DNA from 3 places in the Gilliamella sp. LMG 34362 genome. Region 1 is predicted to be linked to each of the others. Evidence: riboswitches for the same ligand, from Rfam matches in the RefSeq annotation. Region 1 holds a riboswitch; each other region holds the start of a gene.

Region 1 (6,425 bases):
AATCATAATGAAAATAGGAAACACATTGGATAATTCTACATCTAAAATTGAAATAAAAGCATACTCTTCACTCTATGCCATTGAAATATGCGATTTGTTTCATTCGACTATTCATGCTATTGATACCGATATTTATAGCAAAGCAGAGCAAGAAGCATGGTGCCCAACACCACCAGATTATCAGATGTGGCTAAAACGTTTAGATAACACTCAGCCTTGGATAGCTATCTTTGGCTCACGCCTTGCGGGATTTATTGAACTTAAAGATGATGGTTACATAGACTGTTTTTACGTGCATCCTGACTTTCAAAAACGAGGCGTAGCTAGAAAACTCTATAACCATGTGCTTGATTTGGCCCACCAGAAAAATTTTTCACAATTAAGTGTAGATGCATCAAAAGTGGCCATGCCAATTTTCCAAAAATGGGGTTTTATAATAAAGCGAGCTAATAAAATATACAGAAAAAATCAGGTACTGATAAATTACCATATGTATAAAACACTTTGATTTTTATTGTGGCCTTTGTACGGTAAAGCTTTACTTAGACTAAATTCCTAACCGCGCTTTTTTGAGGCATTTGGGTTTATATTTAGACCTAAATACCTCTAGATAAGTGACTATTTATCGTCATTTCCCTGTTTTAGGCGCAAATTTCCTGCTGTACTGTTATTTATTCCTGACAAAACACAGCCTTGTCAAACATCCATGTTTGTCATGCTAACCTTACTCAGTTGTTAATACTGCTAATGTCGTAATCAGTTTTTGTACATTGCTTCTTAAGCTTAACGGTAATATAAAAGCAAAAAAATTCAGCAAAGCAATTTGGCAAATCAAAGTAAATTTTTTATTTTTTATTTTCAAAATATTACTAATTTTGCCAGTTATTTTTTATCATTTTATTTACATAAAATTGTCTAAAAGCTAGGTAGCACAAGGTTTAATTCGCTGATTATCTATGATAGATTAATTTCTCCATTCACATTTAAGCAGGTAGGTTGATCTTGAATCTTTCCCCTAAAGCTTTCCATTATTTAGGCGTCGTTGCAACGATTGCATCATTAGGCATGTATGTGTCATATATCCCACAAATTATCGACAATCTTCATGGTTTTAAAACCAATCCAACTCAACCATTAGCAGCAGCAATTAACTGTTCATTATGGGTTTGTTATGGATTATTACAACCTAAAAAAGATTGGCCGATTGCTATAGCTAATTCCCCTGGTGTTTTGTTTGGTTTAATTGCGTTTTTTACGGCATTGTAAATATATTGTTATACTTCTTTGTATTATTTCAATACAGCATAATTTAAACCTTATGCTGTATTTTTTTATCAAAATTTTATCAAATTATTAGATGATTTCTGTTGACAAATATAGAGTATTTATTTTCAAAAATAGGTTTTTATATTGCAGATTAAATTTTAACCTTGAAATTAAATTCATAAATATCAATTTGTTATAGAGTTATCAACAGGTTTGTTAAATACTTATCAAATAATTAAGTGAATAATTCACAAGTTAGTTTTGAATAAATGAAAAAGTTTTGTTTGTGTTATTTGATTCAATCATTGTCATCTATTTGCGATTCGATTATATTGGAGATCCGGCTGTTTATTAAACAGAGTTTATTTTTTAATACTCTTTTATATTGAGTGGTGATGTTATTAATTTAGATGTCGACTTAATCGTATGAGCGTTAAAGATATAAAATAAGGAAATCAAAATGACTAACATTAATCTTTCTGACGATTTGATAAAAGATTTTATCTATTCTATGTACCGTAAAGAAGTATTATTAAATTTAAAAGGGGTTGTTTTGACTGATGAAGATCGTAAACAACTTCATGAAAAAAGAGATTTTGTTAATCGATTGTCTGAAACTGAACTAGCCGATATTCGCTGTTGGGTTTTAGATAAATTGAAAGTACTTGAAAGCCAGCATAAGCAAGATTAATCGATTAAAATCTTGCGCTAACTTCATTAATAAACTGATAAAATTTATTTATCATATTGCTTATAACGATATGGACAGTTTTATCAATCGTTTTACAATGCAACAAGACTTATTATTTATAATTTATAGGAAAGGGTATGAAAAAGTTAGTCGTCGTTTTATTGTTAGGTCTTCCAATGGTTGCCGCTGCCTCTAATTGTGAAGAAATTAGTGCCAGTATCGCTGAGAAAATCAAAAACAATGGTGTTGATGAAAACAGTTTTCAATTAAATTTAGTTCCATCAGAACAAGCTGAGCAAGGCGTTGCTGGTAAAATTGTCGGATCGTGTGACCGAGGTCAACAAAAGATAGTATATGTTCGTTCACAAGATAATTCAGTAACAACTGAAGCAAAACAACAAGAACCTTCAAATTCTAATCAGCAAGCCGAAAAAGCTGAATTAGAGAAATCTTCTCAACAAGAAATAGTAGCGCCATCTTCAGAAGATAATCAGCAAATTGACTCGAAGACAGAATAATTACTGATTATTAGCTACAGTTATAGAAGATCTATCGGTTAGTTAATGAAGAACATTTGAATAAATAGTAACGGTTAATAAACTATTATTTTTACAAAAATTGTTAGTTATTTTCTGAGCTATTATTCATCTGTATTTATCCGGGGTGCCTTAGGCTGAGATTATACCCGTTGAACCTGATTCGGTTAGTACCGACGAAGGGAGTATAAAACACGCTTTTCTGCAAGTCTGTTGTACTCCTTAATTACTAATTTTTATAAAAAGGAGTCATCATGTCATCATTTTATTCACTTATTCAATCATGCCAAAGTGATTGGGATAACTATATTCAACATGAGTTTATTCAACAATTAGGTAAAGGTACATTAGATATTGCCTGCTTTCAACACTACTTAAAACAAGATTATCTTTTCCTTATCAATTTTTCCCGAGCATGGGGATTAGCAGTGTATAAAAGTCATGATCTGATTGAAATCAAACAATCTTTAAATAGCTTGAAAGCAATTGTTGAAGTTGAACTAGACTTACATATTGAATATTGTAAAAAGTGGCAAATAACTGAGAACGAACTTAACCTATTAACTGAAGCCAAAGCAAATAGTGAATATACGGGTTATGTATTGGATGTCGGATTACATGGGGATATATTAGATTTGCATATTGTATTAGTGCCTTGTTTAATTGGTTACGGTATGATTGCTGATTGGCTAACCAAACAACATTGGTATGATGCTAACAACAATAGATATAACAGTTGGGTTAACATGTATGCAAGTAAGGAATTCCAACAAACAATGCAAAATGAAATTGCGTGGATTGATCAGCGCTTAGTAAATTTAGATGCTAGTCGCATTGAACATTTAACAAAATTATTCAGGCAAGCAACTAAACTTGAAACTGGTTTCTGGCAAATGGGATTAGATAAAAGTTTTTAAATAACAAACATACTTTACCACTCTGGGTAAAGTATGCTGAATTTAAACAATGTTTAAACTAAAGTAGTTTTGAATAATCTCGTTTGGTGGCATCGTCCCAAACGCTTGCTTGTACTTGGCCAATATGTTGTTGCTGTAAAAGTAACATGGTTAATCGTGATTGGCCAATTCCACCACCAATTGTTTGTAAAAAATCACCATTAGCTAATGCTTTATGCCACGCATATTGGAGGCGATCTTCATTATTCGTCAGTTTTAATTGTCGTTTTAAGGTTTCTGGATCGACACGGATTCCCATAGACGAGATTTCAAAACCACTATTTAAAACAGGATTCCAAACTAAAATGTCACCATTTAAGCCTTTTGAACCCATTTCATTATCACTACTCCAATCATCATAATCAGGAGCACGTACATCATGTTTTTCGTTATTTGATAATTCACCACCAATACCAATTAAAAATACGGCGCCTAACTCTTTGGTAATTGCATTTTCACGCTCTTTCGGTGATAAATTTGGATAACGTTTTAACAGTTGTTCACTATCCATAAAGGTAATTGTTTCGGGTAAAAAACGTGATAGATGATATTTTTCAGAGACTGCTTTTTCAGTCGCTTTAATTGCACTATAAATTTTTTCAACCGTTTGTTTTAAATAAGCTAAATTGCGATCTTCGGGACGAATCACTTTTTCCCAATCCCATTGATCAACATAAACAGAGTGAATAGGCGAAAGTTTATCTTCATCTGGGCGCAGAGCCTTCATATTCGTATAAATGCCTTCACCAACAGGAAAATTGTGCTGACTTAACGTTTTACGTTTCCATTTAGCTAGTGAATGAACAACTTCGAATTGTGCATTAGGAATACTTTTAATATTAACTTGAACGGCTTTTTCGGTACCTGACAAATTATCTTGAACGCCATCACCAATTTGACTCAATATTGGTGCTTGAACTTCAATTAATGATAGATTATTTGCTAATTGCTCGGCAAAAAATTGTTTAACAAAATTGATTCGTTGTTGCTGCTCTTTAAATGATATTGTCATGTTTAGTCTCGAAATATAAAAAAATTTGTGTTGTTAAATTAAACTAGAAAGCAGAAATATGCAAGTTTAGTTAACTGCTTAGATTAAAGATCAAAAACTATCTCAATTACTTATAAAACACATTTTTACTAATAACTATTTATGATGTTTTTACAATCTAATTATCTTTTTTAACTATTGCTGATAATTAGTGTCAGGATCATTTAGTTATAAAATCAGCTCACACTAAACATAAAAGTTTATTGTTTGCCAATCAGTTTGGTGTGTTTTATTTAGCGACCTTAGCAATGTGCTGACAACTGAGAGAGGTTAGCATGGCAAACAGGGATGTTTGGCAAGGAGCGTTAAGAGCGAACGAAGGCGGAAGGCAGTCACATCGTGACCACTTGCGAGGTCGCCGCGGGAGATGGTAAAGCGGGTTGCGCCAACCCGCTTTGCTCGGACGTAATCGCCGTATAGAACTAGCTACCAAACAACAAAACGTCCGAAACTCAGCGAATAAAAAAATTTGAGGAGCGGGGTTTTAAAGCCAAAATCTAGCCAATTAACTCTTAAAGTGATCAACAAATTAGCTAGTTCGAATAATAATAGTTTATTGCTTGCAAAGTAAGTTTGGTGAGTTTTATTTAAGAGATATTAGCAAAGTGCTGACAACTGAGAGAGGTTAGCATGGCAAACAAGGATGTTTGGCAAGGCTGTGTTTTGTCAGGAACAAATCACCCCCGGTGCGTTAATAGCGAATGCAGGCGGAAAGCAGTCACATCGTGACCACTTGCGTGGTCGCTGCGAGAGTTGGTAAAGAATAGTTGCGTAAACCCTCTTTACTCGGACGTAATTGCCATTTAGAAATAGCCACCAAACAACAAAACGTCCGAAACTCACCGAATAAAAAATTTGAGGAGAGGGGTTTTTAAACCTCGATACTATTCCGCAAATTTATTTTTATGATCATATCGATTATAGTGAATATCATCGCTAATTAAATAGTTATAAATATCATCGACAATTTCTATACCATTTTTTTGATAATCGGCTTCACGTTTTCTGCTTCGTTCTCCCGGGAAGAAGACTTCACTATTACCTTTGGCTGGTTTAGTTTGTTTTAGTTGGTCAAGCATAGCAGACATACTTTGTTTAAATATATCAAGGCCAATAAAATATTCAGGATTGATAACAATATGCAGATGGCCAAGGTCACGCCCTTTGGATAAATCAGCATACATGGATGAAACATTTTTACCAAATGGTAAGCCAAGCAATATGCCAGAAAGTACATCAACCATCATCATTAATCCATAACCTTTAGCACCGGCAATCGGTAATAGAGCATTTACTTTATAAGGATCAGTAGTTGGCTCACCTAATTCATCAACCGCCCATGTAGCTGGAATTTGGGCACCTTTGGATCTAGCATATAATACTTTTCCCCAAGCTTGAACAGTGGTTGCCATATCGAATGAGACAATTCGCTCGTCATTGGTGGGAGCAGCAAATGCAATAGGATTGGTACCAAAAAATTCTTCAGCGCCGCCATATGGGACAGCCATTGGATCAGATTGGCACATGGATATGGCGACTAAGTTTTGTTTGGCAGCCATCTCGGTAAAATAGCACAGTGAACCACTGTGTGACATTCGACGAATCCCTACTACTGCAACACCATTTTTCTTCGCCATTGCTATCGCTTTATCCATACCGACCTTTGCAGCAACTAATCCACAACCATTATCAAAATCTAAGATTGCTGACGATGGGCCTGTCTCCTTATAGGTGACATTAGGATAAGGAGTCATGCCACCTTTGGCAATCCGTTCAGCGTAATATTCAACTCGTACGGCACCGTGTGAGTGAATACCTCTGGCATCGGCAAATGCCAGTGTATCTGCGGCGATATCGGCATGCTCTTGAGTTAATCCAGCTTTATGTAACTTTTTGGCAATCAAGTTATGTAGTGTTTGTCTGTC
Region 2 (6,425 bases), 410 kb from region 1:
ATAATCAGGCTGAAGCATTTTATCAACTACGTGACGTGTTTAATTATAGCAAAGATCAATATTTGCGATCGCTTTTATTTGTCTATTTAAATCGTCACTGTTACAACGGCCTATGTCGTTATAATAATAGTGGTTTATTTAATGTGCCATTTGGCCGTTACAAGACTATTTATTTCCCGGAAAGGGAACTCTATTTCTTTGCCAAAAAGGCACAAAATGCTGAGTTTGTCTGTACGCCTTATCATAAAGCGATGAAAATGGCGAAACGTAACTCAGTTATTTATTGTGATCCACCTTATTTATCACCTAATGAAACAGCAGGTTTTACCGCCTACTATTCTAATAATTTTGGGTTTGATGAACATCAAAGGTTGTCACAATTAGCGGAGCAAATTGCCTATAAAAAAGAGATTCCAGTTCTGGTATCAAATCATGATACTCACTATACCAGAACGTTATATAGTAAAGCGCGCCATCTTTACCGAGCAGAAATGCGGCGCTCAATTAGCTGCGCTGGCGAAGGACGCAAAAAAATTGATGAAATATTGGCCTTGTACCAAAAATCCTAAGCTATTTTTAAGTATAAGGTGTTTATGAGTAGAGGTATGTTATGAATGAATTTATTATTGCACCATCAATACTATCCGCCGATTTCGCTCGTCTTGGTGAAGATACCCAAAAAGTATTAGATGCAGGAGCGGATGTTGTCCATTTTGATGTGATGGATAATCATTTTGTTCCCAATTTAACAATGGGTAGTATGTTTTGTAAGGCATTGCGAGACTATGGAATTAGTGCACCAATTGATGTCCATTTAATGGTTTCTCCAGTTGAAGAGCTAATTACCTCTTTTGCCAAAGCTGGAGCAACAAACATATCTATTCATCCGGAAGCGACAATTCATCTAGATCGTTCATTACAATTAATTAAAGATCATGGTTGCAGTGCCGGTATTGTGCTTAATCCGGCAACACCACTTGACCATTTAGACTATGTGATGGATAAAGTTGATATTATTTTATTGATGGGTGTTAACCCAGGTTTTGGTGGTCAATCATTCATCCCAGCAACGCTTAAAAAGTTGCAGCAAGTTAAACAACGCATTATTGATTCAGGTAAAAATATTCGCCTAGAAATTGATGGCGGTGTAAAAGTAGATAATATAGCTGAAATTGCCAAGGCAGGAGCCGATATGTTTGTTGCTGGCTCAGCGATATTTGGTCAACCTGACTATAAAACGGTAATTGATGCAATGCGTAAAGAGTTAGCAGGAGTAAAACATGGCTAAATTAGATGATATTCAAGCTATCGCTTTTGATTTAGATGGAACATTAGTAGATAGCGTACCTGGACTTGCTTTAGCAACCCAGAAAATGTTGGCAGATCTAAACTTACCAACAGTTACCAATGAACAAGTTAAAAACTGGGTAGGTAATGGTATTGATGTGATGCTTGAACGCGTTTTCAAAGCTATTGATATTAATCCGTCAAAAGAATATTTTGCTGAAGCTAAACAAATATTTAGTCAGCATTATGATAAGGTTATGGATGAGCAGACAACATTGTTTCCTCATGTAAAACAGACCTTAAAAGCTCTTTATGAAAATCATTACCCTTTAGCGCTTGTAACTAATAAACCGGCACAATTTTTACCGGGATTACTAAGCTCATTAGGTATCAAAGAGTATTTTTCATTAGTACTCGGCGGTGGTGATGTAATTAAATTAAAACCACACCCTGCTCCGCTTTATCAAGTCATGGCAACATTGGGATTATACAATGATCAGTTATTATTTGTTGGTGATTCGAAAAATGATATTACCGCTGCCAAAAATGCTAATTGCCCTACTGTTGCGTTAAGTTATGGTTATAATTATGGCGAATCAATTGCAACAAGTGAACCCGATTTTTTATTTGATGATTTTCAAGATATATTAACCCTACTACCTCAGCCAAAAGCTGATGCAAAAAAATAATAAGTTAAAATTAGGAATAAATTATGAGTAAACCAATTGTATTTAGTGGCGCTCAGCCATCAGGAGAACTAACATTAGGCAACTATTTAGGTGCTTTAAAGAATTGGGTGTCTTTACAAAATGAATATGATTGCGTTTATTGTATCGTCAATCAACATGCGATCACGGTACGCCAAGATCCTAATAAGTTACGTAAAGCAACACTTGATACATTAGCACTTTATCTAGCCTGTGGTATTGATCCACAAAAAAGTACTATTTTTGTGCAATCCCATGTGCCTGCACATGCTGAATTAGGTTGGGCATTAAACTGTTATACCTATTTTGGTGAACTTAGTCGTATGACACAATTTAAAGATAAATCTTCTCGTCATTCAGAAAATATAAATGCTGGGCTTTTTGATTATCCAGTGTTAATGGCTGCCGATATTTTGTTATATCAAGCTAATTTAGTTCCTGTTGGTGATGATCAAAAACAACATCTTGAACTTTCTCGCGATATTGCTATGCGTTTTAATGCCCTTTATGGCGATATCTTCACTGTTCCTGAACCATTTATTGCTAAAGTTGGCGCACGGGTTATGTCGTTACAAGATCCTAGCAAAAAAATGTCTAAATCAGATGAAAATCGCAATAATGTTATTGGGTTACTTGAAAATCCAAAAGATGTTGAGAAGAAAATTAAACGGGCAATGACCGATTCTGATGAACCACCTGTCGTACGTTATGATTTAAAAAACAAAGCGGGGGTATCAAATCTGTTAGATATCTTAACCGGTATTACGGGTAAACCTATTGCTGAACTTGAGAAAGAATTCGAAGGTAAAATGTATGGCCATCTAAAAACCGAGGTCGCAAATCAAGTTATTGATATGTTAACTGGTTTACAAGCGAAATATCATCAGTATCGTGATGATGAAAATTATCTTCTGACAATTATGCAAGAAGGTGCACAAAAAGCTCGTGCAAAAGCAGAGCCAACGTTGAAAAAAGTTTATGACGCAATCGGTTTTGTATAATTAACCGTAAAACTAGATTGCAATTAACGCTAAACAATATCAATTGGCTTTAATGACTAAAAACATTATCGTTTTTATTAATGATAAATGCCATTGAAGCCTTTTTGATTATCATAGGTTAGTTATGAAAATTATCATTCTTGGTGCAGGTCAAACAGGTAGTGCTCTTGCCGAATATCTGGTTACTGAAAAACAGAACGATGTGACAGTTGTAGATGAAGATCATGACAAATTGCAATCATTGCAAGAACGTTTTGATTTACAAGTTATTTGTGGAAAATCATCTTATCCACAAGTATTAGAAAGTGCTGGTGCAGAATCTGCCGACATGTTAGTCGCTGTTACCAATTCTGATGAAGTCAATATGATGGCTTGTCAAATTGGGCATGTAATGTTCAATATCCCTCAAAAAGTGGCACGAATTCGAGCGCCTGAATATAATGATGAAAGATACTCGTTTTTTAATAAAGATTGTATTAATATCGACCATATTATTGCCCCAGAAAATCTAATCACCAATCATATCAGCCAGCTAGTGCAATATCCTGGCGCACTACAATTTGCCTCATTTTATGATAATCGAGTCTGCTTAGTTGCCGTCACAGCTTACTATGGTGGTGCATTGGTGGGTAGTGAATTATCAGAGCTAAAAGAACATTTACCTCATGTCGAAGCTCGCGTGGTAGCTATTTATCGTAAAAATCGTTTTATTCGTCCGATTGGTTCAACCTTGATTGAAGCTGGGGATATGGTTTACTTTATTACCCCACCGCTTAACATCAAAGCGGTAACCAGTGAATTACAACGGTTAGAAAAGCCTTATAAACGAATAATCATTAGTGGTGGTGGCGGCATTGCTGTTGCTTTAGCTAAGCGATTAGAAAACGATTATCAAGTTAAATTGATTGAACGTAATGCCGAAAAAGCAGAATTAATTGCCGAGCAGTTAGTTAATACTACCGTATTACATGGTGAATCATCGGATCAAGAGCTATTATCGCAAGAACAAGTGGAACTTACCGACCTTTTTGTTGCAGTGACGAGTGATGATGAATCAAATATTATGTCGTCAATGCTTGCCAAAAGAATGGGAGCAAAAAAAGTCATCGTACTTATTCAACGACAAGCTTATTTAGAGTTAATAAACGATAGCGTAATTGATATTGCCATTTCACCACAACATGCCACTATTTCAGAATTACTCAGTCATGTAAGACAAAATGGCGTAGTAAAAGTTGTCTCACTACGGCAAGGTGAATCGGAAATTGTCGAAGTGATTGTTCGTGGTGATACTGAAAATTCTAAACTAGTAGGTAAAAATATTAACAGTCTAAAATTACCTTCTGGGGCAACTATTGGTGCTGTAGTGCGTGGTGAAGATGTGATTATTGTTAATACCGATTTAATGATCGAAGATGGTGATCACTTAATCATTTTCTTACCAGATAGACGATCTATTAGCGATATCGAAAGATTATTACAATAGCTTGTATAAAATATAAACTCAGTACATAATAAAACTGTTTTTATTAATTGTTTTTTGACTCGGGGTGTTTTTTGTTACTACAAAAAACTGAGATTTTACCCGTTGAACCTGATCTGGCTCATACCAGCGTAGGGAAGTCTTCGTCTTAATTATTCGTTTTGACACATTCTTCCCTTAATATCAATAATAAATAAGGAAAGAATATGTCTACCATTCAGTTATTCCAAAACAATGATGCCATTCCCTTTATTGAGCAAGTTAAACAACAACGACCGTTAGTCCATTGCATTACCAATGATGTTGTACAGAATTTTACCGCCAATGTCTTATTAGCCATTGGAGCTTCACCAGCAATGGTCGTTGCGAAACAAGAAGTTGAGGACTTTGTAACTATTGCCAGTAGCTTATTAATTAATATTGGTACCATTGATGAGCACAGCGCAAATAGTATGTTGTTAGCTGCAGCAAAAGCTGAACAGACGCAGACACCGTGGGTACTGGATCCTGTAGCGGTTGGTGCGGCACTTAAATACCGTACTGAAGTTGCCAAACAACTGTTAACCTTTAGACCAAGTGTTATTCGAGGAAATGCCTCTGAAATTCTCGCATTGAGTGGTCAACAATCATCATCGAAAGGGCCTGATGGACTTGATTCTACCGATTCTGCATTAAATGCAGCAATACTATTAGCACAAAAATATCAAACCATTGTCGCAATAACAGGTGAGATAGATTATGTCACAGATGGTGAACAAATTTATAGTATTGTCGGTGGCGATATCGCGTTAACTAAAGTAACCGGCACAGGCTGTTCGTTATCTGCGATGGTAGCAGCATTTATTGCAACCACTAGTAATCGTTTAACCGCTACTGCAACAGCCTGTTTTATGATGAAAAAAGCAGGACAGCTCGCTAATAAACAGCAAGGGTTAGGTAGTTTCGCCATTGCTGTTATTGATCATCTTTCACGATTCAATCAAAACTAAAAATAAGGATGTTTGATGAAAAAGCAATTTGATTTAACTCTCTATTTAGTCCTCGATCCGTTATTATGTGACGGTATAGATGGCATGGTCACTACTACCAAAATTGCCGTTGAGAATGGTGTTACCGCCGTGCAACTACGTTCAGAACAAGAATACTCTGGTAAAAATTGGTATGACGCCGCACAAGCGCTCAAAGAAGTGTTAAGTCGTACCCAAGTTCCACTATTTATCAATGACCATGTTGATATTGCTTTAGCCATTGATGCCGATGGCGTTCATATAGGACAAAGCGATCTCCCGGTTGAAGTTACTCGACGTTTAATTGGCAAAGATAAATGGTTAGGACTTTCAGTTTCAAATCAATCACAACTAGAGAATGTTCCTTGGCATTTAGTCGATTATCTTGGCATAGGGCCTATCTATCCAACCGCAACCAAAAAGGATGCCGCAGCTGCGACTGGCATTGCTCAATTGAAAGAACTGGTTAAAGCGAAACAATGCCCTGCCGTAGCGATCGGTGGTATCAGCGTGAATAATTTAACCGAAGTAATCCAAACTGGCATTGAAGGTATTGCCGTTGTGTCGGCAATATGTGGACAAGCTAATCTTGCCAAAGCTACATCAGACCTAATCAGTAAAATAAAACAAGCAAAATAGGAAACCAAATCATGACAACAGTTGCATTAACAATAGCGGGCAGTGACCCTAGTGGTGGCGCAGGTATTCAAGCTGACTTAAAAGCATTTTCAGCACTTGGTGCTTATGGTATGTCAGTGATCACCGCATTAACCGCACAAAGTACGCAAGGCGTTAATGGTGTACATGCCATTCCCTCTCAATTTATTGAAGCACAGTTTAATACGCTGTATCAAGATATCTACATTGATAGTGTTAAAATTGGCATGCTAATGAATAAAGAGATTGTTACTTCGGTTGCTCAACTATTAAACGATAACCC
Region 3 (6,425 bases), 590 kb from region 1:
GACGATGTTGTATTAAACAGCGTGCCAGTGCAACACGTTGCCGTTGACCTCCTGAAAGTTGTTCGGGATAACGTTGGTTAAAGCCTTCCAATCCGACACGCACTAATATGTCACCAATTATTGTCTGTTCTGCTCGGCTAAGTTTTAATAATGGTTTAATACCTAACGCTATATTTTGTTCGACGGTAAGATGGCTGAATAAATTATTGTTTTGGAATAGCATCGATACGGGTCGTTTACCCGGTAAAGTGGTAGTAACATTTTGCTGATTGAGAATGATTTGTCCGCCATTGGGAAAAATGAATCCGGCTATTAAACTGAGTAATGTACTTTTGCCTGCACCGCTTGGGCCAACAATGACCACTCTTTCTTTAGCGGCAATATTAAGCACAAAGTGCATGTTGAAGTTATCATATTGATACTCAGTATTTTGAAGTTCGATCATAATCCATAACAACCAATAAGCTAAATGATAAAATTAATAAAATTGCCGCTGTTACTATACTTTCTTTGTAATGATAATGCGATATTTGTTGATATAAATAATAAGGTAAAGTGGTGACTGACTGCCCACCAAATAAGGCAATTACACCAAAATCGCCCAATGACAATATGCCAGCAAATGCAAAACTCATTAATATTATTCTTCTTAACCCTCTAAAATCAATTAAATAAAAGTGAGTTAAACCATTGATATTCAGTGATTGGGTGAGTCGCCAATATCGAGCGGTAATATCATACATTGGTACGGCAAGATTTTTTATAATAAATGGTAACGCCATCAATCCATTACAAACCATCATCAATAAGCAGATAAAAATGGCATTATTACTATAGTCAAATAGTAATAAAAATAATCCTGATGCCAATACCATACTTGGTATGGCTAGAATAAGTGATGCAATTAATAATAGTCCATTACTCAATCGAGGTTGTCTATTTATCAGTAATCGACTATTGGTCCAAAGTAATAGTAACCCCAGTATCATGGCAATAATTGATGAACCAAAAGCAATAATGATTGAAAAAAGTAAAGCTTGCTGTAATGAAAAGGTCAACAATGAGAATTGAAAGAAATAGATACCTTGAAACAGGATAGTCAGCATAGGTAACAATATAAATAATCCACCGATCAAAATTAGCACTGAACTAACAATTTTTAATCTTTTGGGTAAAGGTAAACGATAGTCTGTTTGAGTAAAGTTTACCGTTAATTTTTTATCGATTCTGTTTATCTTTTGCATTAATCCAATGAAGGCAATACAACAAACTAGTTGTAAACAGGCTAGTAATGATGCTTGTAACAGATCAAAATCACGAATTGCTTGATAAATAGCAACTTCAAGCGTGGTATATTTAGGTCCGCCACCTAATGCTAAAACAATGGAAAAACTTGAAAAACATAACATAAAAATTAATGCCGCCATAGGTAATATTTGTCTACGCAGTAATGGCCATTCAATAATTTTAAAAAAAGTTACATTGCTAAAATTTAATTGCGCAGCTAAATGTTTTTGTTCAATAGGTACGCTTTGTAAGGTTTGATAAAATAGACAGCAGGCATAAGGGAAATTCAGAAATACATGCGCCAATAAAATGCCTTGTAAACCATAAATTGAAAATGAGAATGGTATGTGTAATATTTGGCAGATATTTGATAATAAACCTTGTCGCCCGTAAACCGATAGTAAACCAGTCACAACAACTAGTGTTGGTAAGATAAAGGTAATAGGCATCATTTTCAATAACAACTTTTTACCTTTAAAATCCACTAAAGATAATGCTTTAGCCATTAATATAGCAGCGATTAGTGATAATAACGTCGACAATACAGCTTGGTAAAAAGTTATCCAGATAATATGCAATATGTAACTATCAAAATAGATGCTTAAATTTCCTGACTGCAAGGCAAATTTCCAGATAGCGAAAAGTGCTGAACTTAATATGATTAAAATTAAACTAGCAGCACTGATACCTGGTAATAACGATCTGAATTTTAACATTAATAATACTTAACTATTTACTTATTGCTGACTGCCACTCACGAATCCAGCCTTTTTGATGTTTTTCAATCTCTTCCGGTGTAAATTCTAGCGATTTATCAATGATATTAATTTGCTTATAAGCATCGGGTAGATCGGTTTTAATAATTGGATACATCACATTTTTTTCAGCAAATTGCCGTTGTATCTCAGGTGTTAGTAAGTAACGTAAAAATTGTCGAGCTAAATCGACTTCTTGGCTATATTTAATGATGCCAGCCACTTCGACTTGGCGATAGTGACCTTCATCAAAAATCGCGGCTGCGTAGCTATGATTATTTTCATTAATAATATGTGCTATCGGCGATGTGCTATAACTTAATACCAAATCAGCCTCATCTTTTAAGAACATACCATAAGCTTCACTCCAACCCTTGGTTACTGTGACCGTATGTTTAGCCACTTGTTGCCATGCATTTGCCACCTCGTCACCATAGACCTTTTTCATCCAAAACAAAAAACCTAATCCTGGAGTACTGGTTCTTGGATCTTGATAAATGATTTTCCAATTAGCTTTGTTTTCGATCAATTCATGTAATGAATGAGGAGGATTTTTAATTTTATCTTGATTATAGATAAAAGCGAAATAGCCAAAATCATAAGGAATAAAACTATCATCCCACCAATCAGTATTGAGATTATCGGGTTTACTAATTTGATGCGGAATTAAGATATCCGCTTGCTTGGCTTGTGCTAATAGGTTGTTATCTAATCCTAAAATAACATCAGCATTTGTTTTGTCGCCTTCGAGGCGAATCCGATTTAAAACAGATACGCCATCTCCCAATGTGACAACATCAAGTTGGCAATGACATTGCGCTTCGAAGCCTTTTTTAATTGTTTCACCCGGCCCCCACTGTGACATAAATGAATTGTAACTATAAACGGTTAGAGTTGGTTGTTGTGCATTAGCTAGATGACTAAATAGTGAAAATGAAAATATAACAGATAGTAAAAAGTTTTTACGAAACATTTTGCCTCCAAAGTAATGTGTAAAAGACAAAAGGTTTGAGCAGATATAATAACTCAAATCCCTCCGCTGGCATTATCCAGTTCAGGTTCGACGAGTTATGTCAGTTTTTCTGACACTCTCAGCCCTTCAGGGCACCCCGTTGAGAACGATGAGTAGTTTAGTGGTAGCAAATAGAATTGTAAACAGGCGATGTGTTGATAAATACAAATTTAGACAAATTAAAACAAGGTAAGATTACAGGCAATCAGTGACAATTGTTGTGTTTGTCGGTATTATATGCCTCATTTTATGATTATTGATTAGGTACAATGTGAACATTCAACAACTATTAACGCAACGAGTTTCGCAAGCAATGATTATGGCTGGTGCAGATAAAAACTGTGATGCTTTAATCAAGCAATCAGCCAAAGTTCAATTTGGTGACTATCAAGCAAATGGTATCATGGCTACCGCTAAAAAATTGGGTATGCCACCACGCGCATTGGCAGAAAAAGTATTACAACATCTGGATATTGAAGATATTGCCGATAAAGTAGAAATTGCTGGACCGGGTTTTATTAATATCTTTTTAAAAAATAGTTGGATTGCCGAGCAGAACGAAGTAGCATTAAGTAGCGATAAATTGAATATCACCTTACCGGCTAAACCACAAACTATTGTGGTTGATTACTCAGCACCAAACGTAGCAAAAGAGATGCATGTTGGTCATTTACGCTCAACGATTATTGGTGATGCGAGTGTTAGAGTCTTAAATTTTCTTGGCCACAATGTGATTCGAGCTAATCACGTTGGTGATTGGGGAACCCAATTTGGTATGTTAATCGCTTACCTTGAAAAAATGCAAAACGAACAGGCCAACGATATGGATCTATCGGATCTAGAATCTTTTTATCGTGCAGCAAAAAAACATTATGACGAAGATGAAGTCTTTGCTGAAAAAGCCCGTAATTATGTCGTTAAGCTTCAAGGTGGTGATGAGTATTGCCGTGAAATGTGGCGAAAACTGGTTGATATTACCATGACGCAAAATATTGCCACATATAAACGACTCAATGTCACACTTTCACTAGAAGATACCATGGGTGAAAGTATCTATAATAGTATGCTTCCGGGCATTGTTGCCGATCTTAAACAGAAAAAATTAGCCGTTGAAAGTGAAGGCGCTATCGTTGTGTTTTTAGATGAGTATAAAAATAAAGAAGGCGAACCAATGGGTGTTATCATCCAAAAACGAGATGGTGGTTATCTTTATGCAACAACCGATATTGCCTGTGCAAAATATCGTTATGAAACTTTACACGCGGATCGTATTTTATATTATACCGATTCACGCCAACACCAACATTTAGAACAAGTTTGGGCGATTGTGCATAAAGCAAAATATGTCCCAGAATCTTTAAAACTTGAACATCATATGTTTGGTATGATGTTAGGTAAAGATGGTAAACCATTTAAAACGCGTTCAGGTGATACAGTTAAACTAAACGATCTACTCGATGAAGCAACCGAGCGAGCAGCAACATTAATTAAAAGCAAAAATCCTGATCTTTCTGATGTCGAGCTGGCTCAAGTGGTTGATGCAGTTGCCATTGGTGCGGTTAAATATGCTGATCTATCCAAAAATAGAACGACTGATTATGTATTTGATTGGGATAATATGCTGTCATTTGAAGGCAATACAGCGCCTTATTTGCAGTATGCCTATACCCGTGTACTTTCAGTATTTAAAAAATCAAATATCAATGAAGATAATCTAGATGGTCATATCGATTTAGGTACTGAAAAAGAACGAGCGTTAGCAATTCGTTTGAATCAATTTGATGAAACAATCACAACTGTTGCCGCAGAAGGTACTCCACATGTTCTTTGTGCGTATCTGTATGATATCGCTACCCTATTTTCAAGTTTTTATGAACACTGCCCTATTTTAGCCGCAGAAAATGAAAATCTAAAAATTAGCAGATTGAAACTGGCCTCATTAACAGCCAAAACGCTTAAAACGGGTTTAGATATGCTTGGCATTAAAACCGTTGACAAAATGTAAGCTCATTTGCCACCGATATGATTAAATATCGGTGGTTTTATTGATGTTTATTTATCCGCTTAGACATCAACCTGTTTAGCTATACAAATCGATAATCCATCAACACGCTCCTTAGCAAAATTAGCAAATTCAACTAAATGTGGCGTTGTATTATGCAAGTCAATCGCCTGCTGTGATTGCCACGTTTCTACTACTATATAAATATTTGGATTCTCAATACTTTGATTCAGCTCATACCGAACACAACCGTGTTCAGCTCGACTACCGATAACTAATCGTTTAAATATAGGTTTAAATGCTTCATGATACTCTGGTTTTATCGTAATAGTGGCAATAATGTTTAGTTGTGACATATTTCACCCTTATAAGTAAATTTGTTTTGTAATGATTGAAATCCTACTGTTAAGAATAAACAGCTTTTTAATAACCATGCTAATCTCATTTTTTCGACCACTTTACTTATTATTAAATAGTAAGTTAGGCATATGTAATTTAATAGTTTACTCTTTAAGAGTATAAATAGACTTTTTTTAATTTGAAAAATCTAAAAAATAATACTTTAACCATTTCATTTATTTAAATATTTTCAAAATTAAAATACTTGATCTTAACAATGGATCCATTAAAATCTCTCCCACTTAGGAATAATAATAAAGTGTAAACTTCCATGACAACTTGTATTTTCATTACTATAAGAAATATCCTAACTGGTTTATTTTGATCCTCCTTTTTGGGGGATTTTTTTTATCCATTTTTTATTAAAACTTAATAGTAACCAAATTTTAGAGGCGCATTATGACCGATAATAAACAAATGTTATCAACTAGTCGAGATCAGAGTTTGAAAGCATATTTGATGAACAAAATTAAACAACATGGTGGTTGGGTTAATTCACATATGCATGCTGATCGTGCTTTTACTATCTCTGTAGATAGTTTTGATGTCTACCAAAAACAGACTTTAATTGAAAAATGGGACACGCTTGATAAAGTGAAAGCAGCAATGACCGAAGATGATTATTATCGACATTTTAGCATGGCGGTTGAACGCATGATTGAACAAGGTGTTACTGCCATGGGTTCATTTGTTGATATTGATCCGATTGCCGAAGAGCGAGCAATTAGAGGAGCTCTGCGCGCTCGTGAAACATATAAAAACGATATTACGATTAAATTAGTCAATCAAACTCTTAAAGGAGTCATTGATAAAGAAGCCCGATACTGGTTTGATAAAGGTGCTGATTTAGTGGATATTATTGGTGGTTTGCCGCGTCGTGATGAGCGAGATCATGGTGAAGGCATGGGATTAAAACATTTAGATGTGTTAATGCAAACCGGTAAAACATTAGGCAAAATGGTACATGTCC

What was found. Region 1 has a riboswitch for thiamine pyrophosphate ahead of tenA (thiaminase II). Riboswitches for the same ligand answer to the same signal wherever they lie in the genome.
Region 2: another riboswitch for thiamine pyrophosphate. It lies ahead of thiM (hydroxyethylthiazole kinase); the one in region 1 lies ahead of tenA (thiaminase II).
Region 3: another riboswitch for thiamine pyrophosphate. It lies ahead of thiB (thiamine ABC transporter substrate binding subunit); the one in region 1 lies ahead of tenA (thiaminase II).

What each region holds. Positions count from the first base shown of each region.
Region 1 covers NZ_OZ474902.1:1,294,639-1,301,063, forward strand. The annotation lists gene AC5LWZ_RS05960 (hypothetical protein) at 1-33, shown strand, start outside; gene AC5LWZ_RS05965 (GNAT family N-acetyltransferase) at 26-508, shown strand; gene AC5LWZ_RS05970 (SemiSWEET family transporter) at 1,066-1,266, shown strand; gene AC5LWZ_RS05975 (hypothetical protein) at 1,727-1,957, shown strand; gene AC5LWZ_RS05980 (DUF1161 domain-containing protein) at 2,095-2,475, shown strand; TPP riboswitch at 2,607-2,696, shown strand; gene tenA (thiaminase II) at 2,748-3,410, shown strand; gene asnA (aspartate--ammonia ligase) at 3,469-4,461, opposite strand; gene allD (ureidoglycolate dehydrogenase) at 5,385-6,425, opposite strand, start outside.
Region 2 covers NZ_OZ474902.1:880,135-886,559, reverse strand. The annotation lists gene AC5LWZ_RS04200 (Dam family site-specific DNA-(adenine-N6)-methyltransferase) at 1-569, shown strand, start outside; gene rpe (ribulose-phosphate 3-epimerase) at 611-1,288, shown strand; gene AC5LWZ_RS04190 (phosphoglycolate phosphatase) at 1,281-1,976, shown strand; gene trpS (tryptophan--tRNA ligase) at 2,000-2,995, shown strand; gene trkA (Trk system potassium transporter TrkA) at 3,120-4,481, shown strand; TPP riboswitch at 4,532-4,633, shown strand; gene thiM (hydroxyethylthiazole kinase) at 4,694-5,467, shown strand; gene thiE (thiamine phosphate synthase) at 5,483-6,124, shown strand; gene thiD (bifunctional hydroxymethylpyrimidine kinase/phosphomethylpyrimidine kinase) at 6,136-6,425, shown strand, end outside.
Region 3 covers NZ_OZ474902.1:1,881,632-1,888,056, forward strand. The annotation lists gene thiQ (thiamine ABC transporter ATP-binding protein ThiQ) at 1-445, opposite strand, end outside; gene thiP (thiamine/thiamine pyrophosphate ABC transporter permease) at 423-2,003, opposite strand; gene thiB (thiamine ABC transporter substrate binding subunit) at 2,017-3,015, opposite strand; TPP riboswitch at 3,056-3,164, opposite strand; gene argS (arginine--tRNA ligase) at 3,326-5,059, shown strand; gene AC5LWZ_RS08685 (putative quinol monooxygenase) at 5,119-5,412, opposite strand; gene AC5LWZ_RS08690 (amidohydrolase family protein) at 5,855-6,425, shown strand, end outside.